3 regions of the Kurthia sp. 11kri321 genome follow, and region 3 is predicted to be linked to each of the others. Evidence: riboswitches for the same ligand, from Rfam matches in the RefSeq annotation. Region 3 holds a riboswitch; each other region holds the start of a gene.

Region 1 (5,716 bases), 360 kb from region 3:
ATAGTATAATTTTACTTTTCATGTTGTCCCTCCTTTTAAGATAGCAATAGGGCTGTTCCAAGATTTACATCTTAGAGCAACCCTTATTCGCTATGTGTAAATCTTATTTACTTTTTACTGTAACTGTAACGGATTTACTTGTGTAATTTGATTTTTTCGCATACACTTTTACTTTTGTTTTTTCTTTTAATGTTGGTACTTTAATTGAGAAAGAACCTGTTTTTGTGCTGGCAGTTGTTTTATATGTTTTGTTTCCAATTTTCGCATATACTGTTGCACCTTTTGTTGTTGATCCGGTTACTTTTTTAGCGCCTTTTACAAGCTTACTTACTTTTGGTGTTGCAGGTGTTAAACGATCAGCCACTTTTTGTGTAATGGCTTTGCTCTTATTACCAGCTAAGTCAGTTACATAGAATTTCACTGTCGCATTGGCTTTGAACGCAGTTTTTACTGGATATGAGAATTTACCTTTTGCATCTGCTTGAACTGCTGCTAATTTTTTCGAACCATTATAGATTGTAACCGTTGCATATGGTTCTGTCGTACCTGAAATTGTTTTTGTTGTGTTCGCCACTTTTGTAACACTTAATGATTTTGGTGCAGTTGTATCATACTTTAAAGAAGAAGCTTTTGCATCTGCTAAATCAAAGAATGTATTTTTATCTGATGCATAACGATCATACGCAACAAGACCTAACATTGCACTTGTTGTTGCAAATAGTTGTGGACTTTTTTGATCTGGTGTTGTTTTAAAACCACCTGTTTTTGCATCAAAGTTTAATAACATATTTGACACAGCCCAGTGACCATTTTTAATAAATGAACGTGCCGTTTTTGGATTAATACCATTCTCTGTTAGAGCGATGACCACTTGAGCTTGTGAATCGACACTATTACCGCCCCATGGATTATAACCTGCAACATCTGTTAATTGGCTTGACATATAATCTAAACCTTTACGAATTGACGCTTTGACAGCTGGATCTGAATCATAGTTCGCAAGTGCGCTTAACACCATCGCAGCCATGTCGACACTCACGCCATTTTCAACATCTTCAGCCCAAGAGAAGCCACCATTTTCAAATTGTGTACTTACTAAATAATCAACCATAGATTTACGTGAGAAATCAGCGTATTTTGCACCTGCTGGGAAGCTATAATCTTTCGCTTCTAAAGCACGTAATACATATAAATAATCTGTGATGTATAAACTTTTCGCTGCTTTACCTGCGACTAATTTATCACCTAATAAGTTAATTAAGTTATAACCCGCAACATTTTTCGGATCTTTACCGATTGCAGTAATCGCTAAAATTATTTTTGATAATGCGCCTGGCGAACCATTAAATTGACCTTTTTGCTTCTTTAATTCACGTTCAACATCTTTATAGAATGTTGTGTAGTAATCTTTACTTACAGCGTAATTTGAACGCGCAAAATTAAGTACTGCATCTGAACTTTGGTAAGTTGGTGTTGATACATCTGGTAATGAATAATAATAGTTCGATGTTGCTTTTAATGTATTCGCTACATCAACTTTTTTAACTGTTGGTACTTTTGCTTCTGCTTGTAAAGCCGTTGCTGGTACAGCTGAAACGACTAAAGCTGCTGATAATGTTGCTGGAATCACCCATTTTGATTTAAACATAAAAATAACCCCCAAATTGTTTTGATTTGGAGGATTAGCTAACACGAAAAGCTCACGTTCTAAAGACATGAAGAATTATGTAACAATATTTATACTTACGTGCGTCTAATCCACCCCTCGAAGATTGAAACGAATGATGAAAGCAGGTCTCCTGGCTCTATGATCACATTACTTTGACAACTTCCCGTATAAACACAGTGTTTATATGTCATTTCATCCCATATTACAGTAGCGGGGCTGCATCGGATTTTCACCGATTTCCCTATTATCTAGCCTAAAACTAGCACTCTCATCTGAAAGAATATTCAATTATCTTAATAGAAAGTATTCCATACTCTATAAAAAAAGTAAATAACTTTTCATAAAAGAAGGTCTTAGGACATACAAAAACCTCTACTTTACACATTAAGTGGAAAATAGAGGTTTAATACCTAGCTAATCTCTTGAATTGTGGCGTCTCTCTTATACTCATTAAATGCATACAATTGCTCCTCTGTTAATTGTTTGACATATAAATGGTAATTCATCGACTCCAACCCATAATTTTCGCAAGCCTGACAATATATTTGATAACCTTCCATAAAGTGTTCCATTGAACATCTCTCCTTTTGTTATATAACAGTTTTATTTGTTGTACTTAATATATAACAGATGAAAAAAGATGTCAACTCATTTTCTGAAAATTCAACGAAAATATTTGGTTTACATAATAATATTATTTTTGAAACAAAAAACACCTTGAGATGACAAGGTGTTTCCACGACAAATGAGTCTGTATAGTTTAAGACAAATGAGCCTTTATTGATTCGGTGTAATCGCAAATGAGCGTACGGGAAAACCAGATGCTTTTTCAGGTTTAGCCACGATATTAAAGATAACTGCCCCTTTTGCCGGAAGTTGATCTAAATTCGTTAAAAGTTCGACTTGATACGTATCTTGTTCTAAAACGAAATACTCTGCGGCTAATGAGCCATGTTTTCGATATTCTTCACTCGAATCTGTATCAAATGTTTCATGACCAATCGCTTTAATGCCTCGTTCTTTGAATAAAAAAGATAATACTTCGACAGACCAACCTGGCACATGAGCCACGCCTGCTTCATCAATATTATTAAAGATATCATGGTCGGGCCAGCGCTTCGACCAGTCTGTGCGTAATGCGACAAATGAGTCGGCTTCAATGATGCCATTTTGATCCTCAAATGAGAGGATGTCTTCAATCGTTACCGTGTGACCTGGATTCTTTTGTACTTGAGCTGTAATATCTACAACAATAAGTGGCAGTACTAACTCCTGAAGATGAAGTTCCTCGATATAGCGTGTATCTCGTACAAAGTGTATCGGTGCATCAAGATGTGTTCCATACTGACCTGCAAAAGAAAATTGTTGTGCAAAAAAGCCATCATCATGTGTAAAAAGTGTATCGAATTTTGCTGGATTGAATGCATGGAAGTGAGGTGACTGGCTATTAAAGGTATGTGTCAAGTCCACCCATTTCTGCTTTTTCAATGTTTGTAATGCTTGTAAAACATCTTGCTGTAAAACCGATTCGCTCATAACATCACTCCTTTTTAATCTACAAAAAAACCTCTCCTGATAAGAAGAGGTTTTGAATAGTCAAAGGAACTCTTCTTATCTTTTAGCTTACGCTACAGGATTTAGCACAGTTCAATTTAACATTGTCTGTTGCTGAAGGGTCAACGGGCCAGTCCCTCGCCTTCTCTTGATAAGAGATACGATTTTTTTGTTAACTTCATATTACAGTAAGCAAATCGGAATTGCAACTGTTTTCTGAATATTATTTTATTTTTAGATTTAATTGCGTTCTTGCTTCTTCAATTTGCTTCTCAAATTGCTCAAATAAAGTTGCAACAGTTGGAATGGAATGAATGAAACCAATACTTTGACCTGCATATCCAAAACCATCTTGCTGCTCTTCGTAAATATAACGACGGTTTGCTGCACCGCTAATATACTCTTTTAATGCCTCGTATGTAGGCGTCTTTTGTTCAATTTCTAAAATTTCATCTGTGAATGGTGTGTGTAATACACGCGCTGGACCACCAATGGAACGTTTAATAACGACCGTATCCATTTCATCATGTTCAATCAATGCTTGTTTGTACAGTGGTGCTGCATCTACACATTCTTCTGTCGCAATAAAACGTGTCCCAATCTCAACTCCGTCTGCTCCTAGTGCAAAAGCAGATAAGATACCACGACCATCTGCAATGCCTCCTGAAGCGATTACAGGGATGTTGACAGCATCGACAACGCGCGGAACGAGTACATGTGTCCCTAAATCATTTAAACCGAGGTGACCACCGCCTTCTTGTCCAACAACGACAACAATATCTGCCCCTTTTTCTTCGGCCTTTAAAGCCAATTTAACAGAAGAAACGAGTACAAGCTTCTTCATATCGGTGTCTTTCACCATTTCTAATACAGGACTTGGATTTCCTCCTGTAATCGAAATGATTTGAATACCTTCTTCTATTGCTACTTGTACAAAAGGTTCGTAATGTTCACGGTGTCGTCCAATCGCAAAGTTCACACCAAAAGGACAATCTGTTAATGTGCGTGTTTTATGAATTTCTTTTCGTAAATCTTCTGGAGAATCTAAACTGAGTGCTGTCACTTGGCCCAGTCCTCCAGCATTCGAAACTGCTGCTGCTAAATCTGCATAACCAAGATAGGCGAGACCTCCTTGAATAATTGGTTTTTCAATTCCTAATAATTCCGTTACACTTGTTTGCCACTTCATCTCAAAATCCCCCTTATGCTACTCTAAATAGAAATCTTGAATCTCTTTTCTCGTTTGTTCATCAATATGATATTCTTCTTTTAAATACATCTCAATCGTACCGTATTTTCTTAAAATCTCATCATGTACATGGTCGAGCAATGTTTGATTGACTCCTACTAATACCTGCAAAATTTCTGGATCCTTAACAGCTAATTCAAGAGGTTTTTGCCAATATGGTGAATGTTTCTCCATATATTGATTAGTTTCTAAAAAGTCTTGGACAATCGTCGTATAAGGAACACCAAGTATCAAGTACGTAATCATTGAGCCAATTCCTGTGCGGTCTTTTCCTGCTGTACAGTGTTGAATCATCGGTCCTTCATGTGCTTTTAAAATAGAGACGAGTGTTTGATATGCAGGATTTTCAAATGCTAAACTGGCATAAAACTCTTTAAATAAATCCATATTCAATTGCTTCAATAAATCACTACTCGCTAAATCTTCAATCGAAGCAAGATTAAATTGCGATCGACTAGCAGGCGCATGGACGTCATGCACACCTTGTATCCTTGGTGTCGGATGAGCTTCAATCTCACTTTCATCTCGGTAATCAATGATTGTTCGAATATGAAGCGCTTGCAGTTGTTGCAAATCTTTCGGTGTACTCTTACTTAATTCTCCACAACGATAAAGTAATCCTTTTTTCACATGTTTACCTTCAATCGTCGTTACACCACCTAAATCACGAAAATTAGGAATTCCTTCGAATGGTAAAAACATTTAAACGCCTCCATTATTCTAAATAAAAATCTTGAATTGCTTTTCTCTCTGTTTTGTCTATTTGAAACTGTTTTAAAAAGAAATTTTCAATTGTATCAAATTCATTTAAAATTTCATCATATGCAACTAATAGGAAGTCACCATTTACATAATTCATATCCGTTTCTAATTTTTGGCCCTGTAGATTTCGAATCATTACTTTTAACCATTCAGGCATTTGTTCGATAGCATTCTTCTGGCGCTCCAAAAAAGTTTGGACAATTGTTTTCAATGGTACATCCAATAGTAGATAGAGCAGAAATACACCTATTCCTGTACGATCTCTACCTAACATACAATGTTGAAGTAAAGGAACTTGTTTCAGTCGGATTACTTCAATTAAAGGCCGGTATGAATTATTTTTTGCAAGATGTTCACGATAAATACGCATACGATTTTGTGCTTCAAAATAATGGGTACTCGCTTCATAATCTTGTAAAAGTTCTGTAAGCATGAGTGTAGGCATGGATACATGTGAATGAATTGTATGAACTCCTTGGATT
Region 2 (5,716 bases), 890 kb from region 3:
GAAATTCCTGTTTGCTATGGTGGTGAATTTGGACCTGATTTAGAAGAAGTCGCAAACTATCATGGCATCACGCCAGGAGAAGTGATTCAAAAACATACAGGACGTGATTATTTTGTTTATATGTTAGGGTTCGCACCAGGGTTCCCGTATTTAGGCGGACTAGACGAATCATTAGCAACACCAAGAAAACAAACACCACGTTTGAAAATTGAAGCAGGATCTGTTGGGATTGCAGGTTCACAAACAGGGGTGTATTCAATTGAAACACCGGGTGGTTGGCAAATCATCGGACGTACACCAACAGCTTTATTTACACCAGAAGCAGAAAATCCTACCTTATTACGAGCAGGTGTCTGGATTCGATTCTATCCTATTTCAATTGAAGAATATCATGCGCTGAAAGGAGAAAGTCTATGTCAATCACTTGCTTAAAAGCTGGCACACTTGCAACAATCCAAGATATTGGACGAATCGGCTATCAAAATATTGGCGTTATTGTAAGCGGGGCGATGGATTCTTTTGCACTTAAAATTGCTAATCGTTTATTGGGAAATCATCAGCACGAAGCGTGTATCGAAGTAACGATGCGCGGTACGGCATTTCATTTTTCAGAAGATACGTATATTGCGATTACAGGTGGTGACTTAACACCGACAATTCAGGGGATGGATGTACCACAGTGGCGACCTGTACTCGTTCGCGCTAATCAGACACTCCGCTTTAAAGGTGCAAAAAAAGGGTTGAGAAGTTATCTTGCTGTGCAACATGGTTTTTTAATAGAAGAAAAGCTCGGAAGTAAAAGTACATACTTGCGCGCAAATATGGGGGGTCTAAATGGACGTGCGCTTCAAGAACAAGATGAAATACAATTAATGAATACAAATTGGGATACACCTGTATTACCGATTAAAAACGAATATTTTAGTACAGTTTCGTGGCATGTCCGACCTGATTTTTATAAAAAAGCACGTAAAAGGCACCGCATTCGTTTCGTCGAAGGGAATGAATATCAATGGTTTACAACAGCTACACAACAAAATTTTGAACGTGTTCATTTTGATGTTGCTATGTCATCTGACCGTATGGGGTATCGTTTAAAAGGGTTTAAGCTTCAAAAAGATGTGCAACAAGAGATGGTTTCAGAAGCAGTAACGAATGGAACGATTCAAGTAGCGAATGATGGACAACCCATCATTTTATTAGCAGATCGTCAAACAACAGGTGGTTATCCTCGAATTGGGCAGGTGATTTCAGCTGACTTACATCGTTTCGGGCAAATGAAGCCAGGTGACCAAATTCGTTTTGAACGCGTGACACTTGATGAAGCATATGAAGCTTTATATGATTTAGAACAACAGCTAAATCATATTGAAGTATCGATTCAATTGAAAAAATAAAAAGAAAGAATCGCACAATCATAAGTGTGATTCTTTCTTGTATTTAGACTATTTCCACGTGAAGCCTTGTGAAGCAAGGAAATCTTTAATGAACGGACGTTGCTGGTTTACTAAGTAATCCGCCATTTGTTTCGTCCAGTTCGTTACTTTTTGATTAGCATTACGGTTTAAGTAGTACTCGCCAAGTTCTTTATCATATTGTGTTAATAGTGCGTCATATTTTTCTACGTCATAACCATTTTCATGTACAATTGCTTCCACTGGTAAACGTGGTTTTGTATCATTTGTTTTCGTTGGTTTGCCGATTGTCATCGCAAACATCGGGAAGACGTATTCAGGTAGGTTGAATAATTCGCTAATTTCTTTTGGATTATTACGTGCGCCACCAATATAGCAAATACCGTAGCCTTCAGCTTCAGCTGCGATGACGAAGTTTTGAGCAAATAAGCTAACATCTGCTACACCGACTAAGACATTTTCAGCTGAATCAGCTGTAATATCAATATCGTATTTTTGACCAGCAATTTGAAGGCGCTTGAAGTCTACACAGAATAGGAAAGAAGCGCCAGCTGTTTTGAATTGGAAATCATTATTCGATAATTCGCCAAGTTTCGCTTTTTTCTCAGGATCTGTCACATGAATCACACTATATGCTTGTACAAAGTGTGATGTTGCAGCCATCTGTGCAGTTTCGATTAAATCATATACCACTTCTTTTGGAATTTCTTCGCCTGTATATTTACGGACAGAAGTATGACTACGTAATAATTCTTTTACTTGATTCATGATTCATTCAACTCCTATTGTCATTTGTATTCAAAGACTATGCTACCATAAATGCTCATCTTATTCGAAAACCTTTGATTCATTTTAAAAAGTTTTTTAGTAATTTTTATTTAAAAATAAAATTGTATTTTAAAAGAATTAAATCAGTATAATAAAAATTTTCAGAAAAAAGATTGACGAATGAAAAATAGATGACTATACTAGATAGAAATTGATGGAAACATTATATGTTTAAAACCTTTATCAAGAGTGGCGGAGGGATAGGCCCTGCGATGCCCAGCAACCAGTTTCTTTTTTTGAAACCAAGGTGCTAATTCCTACAGATTTTTTATCGGATCTGACAGATAAGGGGAGGACCATGTTCGATACAGCCCTCTTCTTACCTAAGAAGAGGGCTTTTTTTATAAAATCCTTCTCCTATAATTCCTTATTCCGATGTCCATCATCATAATTCATTTTAGGAGGAATCATATATGACAGAATTCAAAAAAGAAACATTAGCCGTACACGGCGGACAATCATCAGACCCCGTAACAGGAGCGATTGCAGTACCTATTTATCGTACAACTGCATATCAATTTAATGATTCAGAACATGCTCGTAAATTATTTGCTTTAGAAGAAGCAGGCAATATTTATTCACGCATTATGAATCCAACAGTTGATGTGTTTGAAAAACGTGTTGCCTTATTAGAAGGAGGAACAGCAGCAGTCGCTCTATCTTCAGGTATGGCTGCTATCTCATTTAGTATTTTAAATATTACGCGTGCAGGAGATCATATTGTAGCTGCGAATAGTCTATATGGTGGCACGTACAATTTATTTGCGAATACACTTCCACGTTACGGTATTACAACAACATTCGTTGATGAGCGCGAACCTGAGAAGTTTGCAGAAGCGATTCAAGAGAACACAAAAGCGCTATATGTTGAAACAATCGGAAATCCAAGTTTATCAGTAGTTGACTTAGAAGCATTTGCAAAAATTGCACATGAACATCAAATTCCACTCATCGTCGATAATACATTTGCTTCACCAGTTGGATGTAACCCGATTGAACATGGTGCAGATCTTGTGATTCACTCTGCAACAAAGTGGATTGGTGGACATGGTACAACAATCGGTGGAATTGTAGTGGATGCAGGGAAGTTCGACTGGACGCAAGGTAAATTCCCAGACTATACAGAACCAGATGCTTCTTATCATGGTATTCGCTATGGTGTGGATGCACCGAATGCAGCGTTTGCAACACGTTTACGCGTTCAATTATTACGTGACTTCGGTCCGACATTAAGTGCAGATGCAGCCTTTAACTTTTTACAAGGTTTAGAGACACTTCATTTACGTGTGCCACGTCATAATGAAAATGCACAAAAAGTAGCGACATTCTTACGCAACCATGAACAAGTGGAATGGGTACACTATAATGGGTTTGAAGATAGCGAGTATGCGCCACTCGTAGAAAAATATTTAAAAAATGGTGCAGGTTCTGTTTTAACATTTGGCATTAAAGGTGGGCGTGAAGCAGGTCGCAAGTTCATTGATGCGATTGAACTATTCTCACATGTAGCCAATGTAGGCGATGCGCGTTCATTAATTATTCATCCAGCTTCAACAACACATCAACAATTAAATGAAGAAGAACTTATTCAATCAGGTGTGCCAGAAGAACTCATTCGTTTATCAATCGGCCTTGAAAATGCAGAAGATCTAACTCATGCGTTAGAGCAAGCATTCCAACAAGTAACAGTGGTCGCAAAATAGGTTCTAAAATCAGTTATATATAATAGAAGGAACTGACTCAATCCGTTGTAGGCAGTTCCTTTTACTTTCTAAAATTCAGTATTTAGTGACCTCTTAGAAAAAACAATTGTCCTTCTGAAAAAGAATTTTCTTGAAATATGTCTTTAAATACGTTAGAATTTTCATTAAGTTGTGAAATGAACGTTCAAAATAAACAAATTAAATTTAATCATTGGAGGCGAACAATATGACAGCAGTGAAGGTGGCAATCCTAGGGTTCGGAACGGTAGGAGAAGGCATTTTTAACATTTTGAAAGAAAAGCGAAAGCAATTGAAAGAAACACTGGGTGTGGACATCGAAGTAGCAAAAATTTTAGTCCATAATGTTTCAAAAGAGCGCGAAGGTGTAGATGCGTCTTTATTAACGAATCGTTTTGAAGATATTTTAGCATTGCCGCAATTAGACGTTGTCTTTGAAGCAATTGTTGGAGAAGAACCAGCATATGGTTATTTAGATGCAGCAATTGAAAAAGGGGCGCACGTTATTACTGCAAATAAAGTCATGTTTGCTAAATTTGGTCAAGCGCTACAAGAGAAGGCGAAAAAATACGGTGTACAAGTAGGTTTTGAAGCAACTACTGCAGGTGGTGTACCGGTAATTAAAACAATGGAGACAATCTTACGTGTGAATGATGTAGTACACATTCAAGGTATTTTAAATGGCACATCGAATTATATCTTAACGCAAATGCGTACAGAAGGTATTTCATTCGAAACAGCTTTAAAAAATGCACAAGATTTAGGATATGCAGAAGCAGATCCATATAATGATATTTCAGGACAAGATGCTTTCAAAAAGCTAATGATTTTAAGTGCGCTCGCATTCGGTAAACAACCGAACTGGGAAGATGTAAAAGTGGTAGGTATTTCTGAAATTACATTGGAACAAGTACAACAAGCAGATGCAAATGGCCAACGCTATCGCCATATTGCAGAAGTTTCTATTGATGAAAACGGTAAAATTCATGCAGAAATTGGACCTCAACTTGTTGATGCAGCACATCCGTTATATGCAATTGATGGCGTCGATAATGCAGTCGCACTTGATACGAACTATATCGGTAAGATTACATTAGTAGGTCCTGGTGCAGGTATGTATCCAACTGCTTCTGTAATGGTAGAAGATTACGCGAGTATGCTATCGAAACAATCGGTTGTTGTACCCGTTTGAAAGTCATAGCAAAATATAAGAAAATCCAGAATTACGCTTTATTACGTGATTCTGGCTTTTTGTTGTGCACTTGATTTAGTTAGCAGTTACTTCATTTATTAATGCTCTCACAAATTTTTCAAGTAAAGTAAGAGCTTCTAATAATGTGCCATCTTCTTTAAATCCTTCAATAGCAGTAAGTGCAATATTAATCTCCCACAGTCCTTCATTACCTGAAAAGTTAGCTGAAGAAGCACCGAAAATCGAACGTAAATGAGTGTGTAAATATTCTTTAATCGCAGTAGCATATTTTTTCTGTAAACATAAACCAAATAAAGCAGTATATGCATCGAACATCTCATCATATTCAAATACAACAGCATCCATCTTTAATTCTTCAAAAAGTGGTGATTCCATATATAAAAACTCTTGATTATGTTCTTTTAGAAAGTGAATAGGTGAAGCTAAAAAATCTGCAGCTTCTGTAGCAATTAAATCATCTGTTTGTTTATTACAGCGTTCAATTTGTGTAATTTCCATGTAAAACACTCCGTTTCTCTGTTTGTTCTTTTTGTATTATA
Region 3 (5,716 bases):
TCGGAATGCTTGATTTACCATCTCGAACAGCTTTACAATTGGTAAGAGATAGTGGTGGCTTACCCGAATGGTTGACAATTCAGCCGAGCGAGAAAACAGCTTATATTGACCTATCTTCATTCAATTTACCAATTGATGGTGTAGGAACAGCGCATTTACGTGCGAAAACCTTTAATCTAGAAAAAAAAGAAATTACGCTACAAATCGTTATTCCTAAAAAATAATGAAAAGGAGTGAAATCGATGGCTACTGAAAAAGCAATTTTTGCAGGTGGATGTTTTTGGTGTTTAGTAAAGCCTTTTGATAAAGAAGAAGGGATTATTCGAGTCCTATCAGGTTATTCTGGAGGACATACAGAAAATCCAACATACGAAGAGGTATGCCTCGATTTAACAGGTCATTATGAAGTGGTGGAGATTGAATATGACCCAACAATTTATCCATATGAAAAATTAGTGGAAACATTTTGGACATTAATCGACCCAACCGATGAAGGCGGGCAATTCTATGATCGTGGCTCATCTTATCGAACAGCTATCTTCTATACAACAGAAGAACAAAAACGCATTGCAGAGAAGTCAAAAGCAAAGTTACAAGCCTCTGGGAAGTTCGGACATGAGATTGTCACACCAATTTTACCAGCGAAAAAATTCTATTTAGCAGAAGAATACCATCAATATTATTATCGTAAAAATCCAGAGCATTATGAACGCTATCATGTCGGTTCAGGACGCGCTGCTTTTCAAGAGAAACATTGGGGGACTCAACATGAAAAATAAAGAAGAACGTTTAAAAGAATTAACACCATTACAATATCACGTGACACAAGAAGAAGGAACAGAGCCACCTTATCAAAATGAATATGATAATCATTTTGAAGAGGGAATCTACGTGGATATCGTATCGGGTGAACCATTATTTTCTTCAACAGATAAGTACAATTCAGGTTGTGGTTGGCCTGCTTTTGCCAAACCAATTGATGAAACAGAATTGACAGAATTAGAAGATCGTCGCTTACTTAGTGTTCGTACAGAAGTGCGTAGTAAGGAAGCAGATTCACATTTAGGACATGTCTTCCCAGACGGTCCGAAAGAATTAGGCGGTCTACGCTACTGTATCAATTCAGCGGCACTTCGCTTTATTCCAGTTGCTGACTTAGAAAAAGAAGGTTACGGTAGATATCTAGTACTATTTAATAAATAAAATAATGAAGAGGACCTCAGCTCACGCTGAAGTCCTCTTTTTCTATTTATACAGTTACTTTTGCTTTTTCAAGTGCTTGTGAAATATCTGCAATTAAATCGTCAACATGTTCAAGTCCAACAGATAGACGAAGTAAACCATCTGTAATACCCCGTTTTTCACGTTCTTCTTGTGGAATGGCGGCGTGACTCATCGTAACAGGATACGAGAGAATCGACTCGACACCACCTAAACTGACAGCGAAGATTGGGATTTGCATGCTTTCTACAAATACTTTTGTGAAGTCACGAGTTGGTAGTTTAAATGATAGAACGGCACCTCCAGAAGTACTTTGACGTTGATGGATGTCATAACCAGGATGTGTCGGTAATCCTGGGTAGTAAACATCGACTACATCTTCGTGTTGCTGTAAAAATTCTGCGATTTTTTGTGCATTATGTGACGACATCTCAAGTCGTGCATGTAATGATTTAATTCCTTGAATGACAGAGAAGCAGTCATGTGGTCCAAGAATACCGCCCATCCCGTTTTGAATCGCGTAAATCGCTTGACCGAGTTCTTCGTCTTTTGTGACAGCGAGCCCTGCAATGACTTCACTATGACCACCTAAAAACTTCGTCGCACTATGCAGTACAACGTCTGCTCCTAAGTCGAGTGGTTTTTGATAAAGAGGTGTCATAAATGTGTTATCAACGAATGTTTTTAATTGGCGCTTCTTCGCAATTTTAACGACACCTTCTAAATCCGTAATCCCAAGCAGTGGATTTGCAGGTGTTTCAGCATAGAGTACAACTGTATTCGGCTGAATCGTTGCTTCAATCGCTTCTAAATCCGTGAAGTCAGCGAAGGTATGCGTAATCCCGTACTTCGGTAAAAGCGTTGTTACAAAGCGATAAGTACCACCATATACTTCGTTCGTTACAACAATATGGTCACCAGCATTTAATGTAAGTAAAGCTGCTGAAATGGCACCGATTCCTGAAGCAAAAGCAAAGCCACGTGAACCATTTTCAAGCTGTGCAATTGTTCGCTCAAGTGCATCGCGCGTTGGGTTACCAGAACGACTATAATCATATGGGCCAAAAGCATCGAAATGCTCTTGGTCGAAGGTAGAAGAAGCGTAAATTGGTACATTAACAGCTCCCGATTTTGCTTCGTAATCATGTTTTGTAGCACCTGTAATTAACGTTGTTTCAATTTGTTCTTTAGTCATGTACAACAGCCTCGCTTTCTAATACGTTAAATACGTTTTGTAAATCCGCAATTAAATCTTCTGCTTCCTCAATGCCAACTGAGAAACGAAGAAGTGAATCATCTACGCCACGCGCATTGCGAATTTCTTCCGGAATGTCTGCATGTGTTTGCGTTGTTGGGTACGTAATAAATGATTCCACACCGCCTAAACTTTCAGCGAAAGCAATCAGTTTTAAATTACGTAAGAATGGATCAATCTGTTTTCCAGATTGTAGACGGAAGGATACCATGCCACCGCGTCCAGCATATAAAACGTCACGTATATGTGGCGACTTCTCTAAAAATGCCACAATCGCCTGAGCGTTTGCTGTATGTTGTTTCATACGAAGGTGTAGTGTTTTTAAACCGCGAAGTAGTAACCAGCTATCAAAAGGTGAGAGTGTCATACCAATCGCATTATGTTGTAAGAAAAGACGTTCACTTAGTTCAGTACCTTTTGACACAACCAGTCCTGCTAATACATCATTATGTCCACCAATATATTTTGTGCCACTATGCATAACAATATCTGCACCTAACTCAATTGGGCGTTGATAGTACGGTGTTAAAAATGTATTGTCGACAATCAATAAAATGCCATATTTTTTCGCAATTTTCACACATTCTTCGATAGAAATTTCCTGCATTAAAGGATTCGTCGGCGTTTCTAAGAAAATCGCCTTAACAGGATGTTCAATAACAAGTTGTTCCACCTCTTCAAGAGATGAAAAGTCGTTAAAGATTGCTTGAATACCATATTGTGCTTCATATTGTGTTGCCAGTCGGTATGTGCCACCATATAAATCCTCCGGGTAAATCACTGCATCACCTGTTTTAAATAGCGAGAGGATTAAATGAATTGCAGCCATACCGCTACTACAGGCGAAACAAGCATCTCCGCCTTCTAAACGTGCAAATTCCTCCTCTAATACCGATCGCGTTGGATTTTTTGTACGCGTGTAATCAAAGCCTGTTGATTCTCCAAGACCTGCATGGCGATAAGCAGTTGAAAGGTAGATTGGAGCGTTGATTGCACCTGTTTTTTCATCTGAATGTGTTCCCACCTGAGTTAAAAGTGTTTCGATTTTTGTCATTGTCCTCATCCTTTTTTGTGTAATAAAAAAAGTTTTCTTCTAATAGTAAGAAGAAAACTCTATGTAAGAGTGATTCTTCTTATCTTCAAGAACTGCGTCTTACTGGATTTAGCACCTGTCCCTTTAAAGAGGGGGTTGCTGAGATTTCATCGGGCCATGTCCCTCCATCTCTCTCGATAAGAAAACCTATTTAATTAATCGATTATTAGTCAATTAATGGAATCTTACCATGCAAACAGCGAAATTTCAAGCTAAATTAAATAATTATTCAGAATTTAGAGAAGATAAAAAAAGAACCGTAGTCTAAACTACGATTCCCATTTGATTATTTTTTTGTCATTGTTACAAAGTCTTTGTAGACGTAATTTTTTTGACCGTTGAAGTCGAACTCAACCCAACCAAATTTACTTGTAGAATTCACATGAATTTTCGTACCTTTTTTCAAAATACCAAGTGATTTTCCTTTTGTTGAAGCTGTTTTATAGTAATATACATTCGATTTAATTGTCGCATTTGCAGCTTTTTTTGAAGGAACTTTTGATACAAGTGTGTCAGTTGTTGGTTTTTTAGTTGTTGTTGGTTTCTTTGTTGTTGGTTTTTTCTTTGTATTCAACTTCACGTGATCTTTTGAAATATAAGCCAATTTATTATTGAACTTCACTTGGTACCAATATGTTGTTTCTTTATAAATCGTAACATTTGTTCCTTTTGTTAATGTACCAAGATTTTTTGATTTTGGTGTAGATGCCGCACGTACGATTACGTCTTTTGACACAACACCTTCTTTTTTTGTGGCAGCAAAAGCTTCCGTAGCAGGTAAAGTATAAGGTAGAGTAGCACCTGTTAACATCCCAAATGCTAATACGTATTTTGTTAATTTCATTTTGAATCACTCCTCGATTGCTTATACTAGCACTTTTTATCATAAAAGAATAGGGAATATCCGTTTATGTTGCGAGAAAAATGTTATTTTATGAAAAATAGGGCATTTGATATGGAAATAAAAAACAAAGACTAGGACAGAAGCAAAGTAAATACTTAGCTAGCCTAGTCTTTGGTCAGATTAAATTTTAAATTGTTGAACTAAATCACGTAATGAATCTGCTTGACGTGACAATTCTTCAGAAGATGCATAAATTTCTTGAATAGATGCAGAGCCTTGTTCAGCCGCCGCTGCCGATTGATCCGCTTGATGTGCTGTATGTTCTGCCATCGAGTTTACTGCGATGAACGACTGCATAACATCTTGACTGACATTCTTCGTCTCAGCGATTCGCGTTACCATGTTTTCAATAATACGAATCGTTTTCTCTGTCTCGCGTGTAATGGCATCGAATGTTTGAATCGTTTCATTCGTAATTTCGACCCCTTGAATGACTTTCGACACGCCAGCCTCATTTTGCTTGACCATGACCGAAATCTCGTCTTGAATCGTGTGTACAATCGTTGCTACTTCACTTGCAGCGCGTTGTGATTGTTCTGCAAGCTTTCGGACTTCATCTGCTACAACCGCAAAACCTTTACCATGTTCACCTGCACGTGCCGCTTCAATCGCCGCATTTAAGGCAAGTAAGTTCGTCTGTTCAGCAATACTCGTAATCGTTCCGATAATCGATGTGATCTCCTCAGAACTTTCACCAAGACCTGTGACAGTTTGGTTCGTATTCGCAATAACTTCTTCAATCTCCATCATCGATTTTGCAGACTGTTGGATTTTATTTTGTCCTTCTTTTGCTGCTTCACGCATTGTCGCTGAAGTTTGACGTAAATCCTGTGCATCATCATTCAGTTGCAGTGTTGTTTCTTCTAGATGTGACATTTTGTTAGATGATTGCTCCATTGAACGAATCGTCTGTTCACTGCTCTCTGCGATTTCCGCAGTTGAGTTCGCAATCTGTTGAATTGTTGTCGCGTTTTCCTGTGCAGAAGCAGTCAGTTGTTGGCCACTTGCAGATACATTCTCTGTTAAAGCACTGACTTTTCGCACTAAATTCGCAATCGACTCAATTAATGTGTTTGTACTAGCAGAGATTTGACCAAATTCATCGTCATTTTTAATTTCAAGACGTTTTGTTAAGTCACCACCTGCACTTGCCATATCCAATAGTGAACGATTAATTTTGTGCGTATTCACTTTAATTGTACGGAAGATCGCTGTACCTGACATAAATACGAGAATGATCGAC

The links. Region 3 has a riboswitch for S-adenosylmethionine ahead of ASO14_RS09045 (methionine biosynthesis PLP-dependent protein). Riboswitches for the same ligand answer to the same signal wherever they lie in the genome.
Region 1: linked by a shared signal. The riboswitch ahead of ASO14_RS07220 (cyclase family protein) and the one ahead of ASO14_RS09045 (methionine biosynthesis PLP-dependent protein) in region 3 are both predicted to bind S-adenosylmethionine.
Region 2: linked by a shared signal. The riboswitch ahead of ASO14_RS13240 (O-acetylhomoserine aminocarboxypropyltransferase/cysteine synthase family protein) and the one ahead of ASO14_RS09045 (methionine biosynthesis PLP-dependent protein) in region 3 are both predicted to bind S-adenosylmethionine.

The regions. Positions count from the first base shown of each region.
Region 1 is NZ_CP013217.1:1,398,835-1,404,550, reverse strand. It holds gene ASO14_RS07235 (DUF4430 domain-containing protein) at 1-22, opposite strand, end outside; gene ASO14_RS07230 (Ig-like domain-containing protein) at 104-1,648, opposite strand; cobalamin riboswitch at 1,773-1,954, opposite strand; gene ASO14_RS07225 (transcriptional regulator) at 2,080-2,241, opposite strand; gene ASO14_RS07220 (cyclase family protein) at 2,447-3,205, opposite strand; SAM riboswitch class I at 3,278-3,381, opposite strand; gene ASO14_RS07215 (NAD(P)H-dependent flavin oxidoreductase) at 3,447-4,412, opposite strand; gene ASO14_RS07210 (tyrosine-protein phosphatase) at 4,431-5,174, opposite strand; gene ASO14_RS07205 (tyrosine-protein phosphatase) at 5,188-5,716, opposite strand, start outside.
Region 2 is NZ_CP013217.1:2,649,325-2,655,040, reverse strand. It holds gene pxpB (5-oxoprolinase subunit PxpB) at 1-432, shown strand, start outside; gene ASO14_RS13250 (5-oxoprolinase subunit C family protein) at 414-1,397, shown strand; gene nfsA (oxygen-insensitive NADPH nitroreductase) at 1,446-2,183, opposite strand; SAM riboswitch class I at 2,421-2,534, shown strand; gene ASO14_RS13240 (O-acetylhomoserine aminocarboxypropyltransferase/cysteine synthase family protein) at 2,657-3,946, shown strand; gene ASO14_RS13235 (homoserine dehydrogenase) at 4,173-5,156, shown strand; gene ASO14_RS13230 (hypothetical protein) at 5,232-5,675, opposite strand.
Region 3 is NZ_CP013217.1:1,762,637-1,768,352, reverse strand. It holds gene ASO14_RS09065 (YpmS family protein) at 1-224, shown strand, start outside; gene msrA (peptide-methionine (S)-S-oxide reductase MsrA) at 243-779, shown strand; gene msrB (peptide-methionine (R)-S-oxide reductase MsrB) at 769-1,203, shown strand; gene ASO14_RS09050 (PLP-dependent transferase) at 1,250-2,416, opposite strand; gene ASO14_RS09045 (methionine biosynthesis PLP-dependent protein) at 2,409-3,530, opposite strand; SAM riboswitch class I at 3,607-3,713, opposite strand; gene ASO14_RS09040 (SH3 domain-containing protein) at 3,856-4,413, opposite strand; gene ASO14_RS09035 (methyl-accepting chemotaxis protein) at 4,594-5,716, opposite strand, start outside.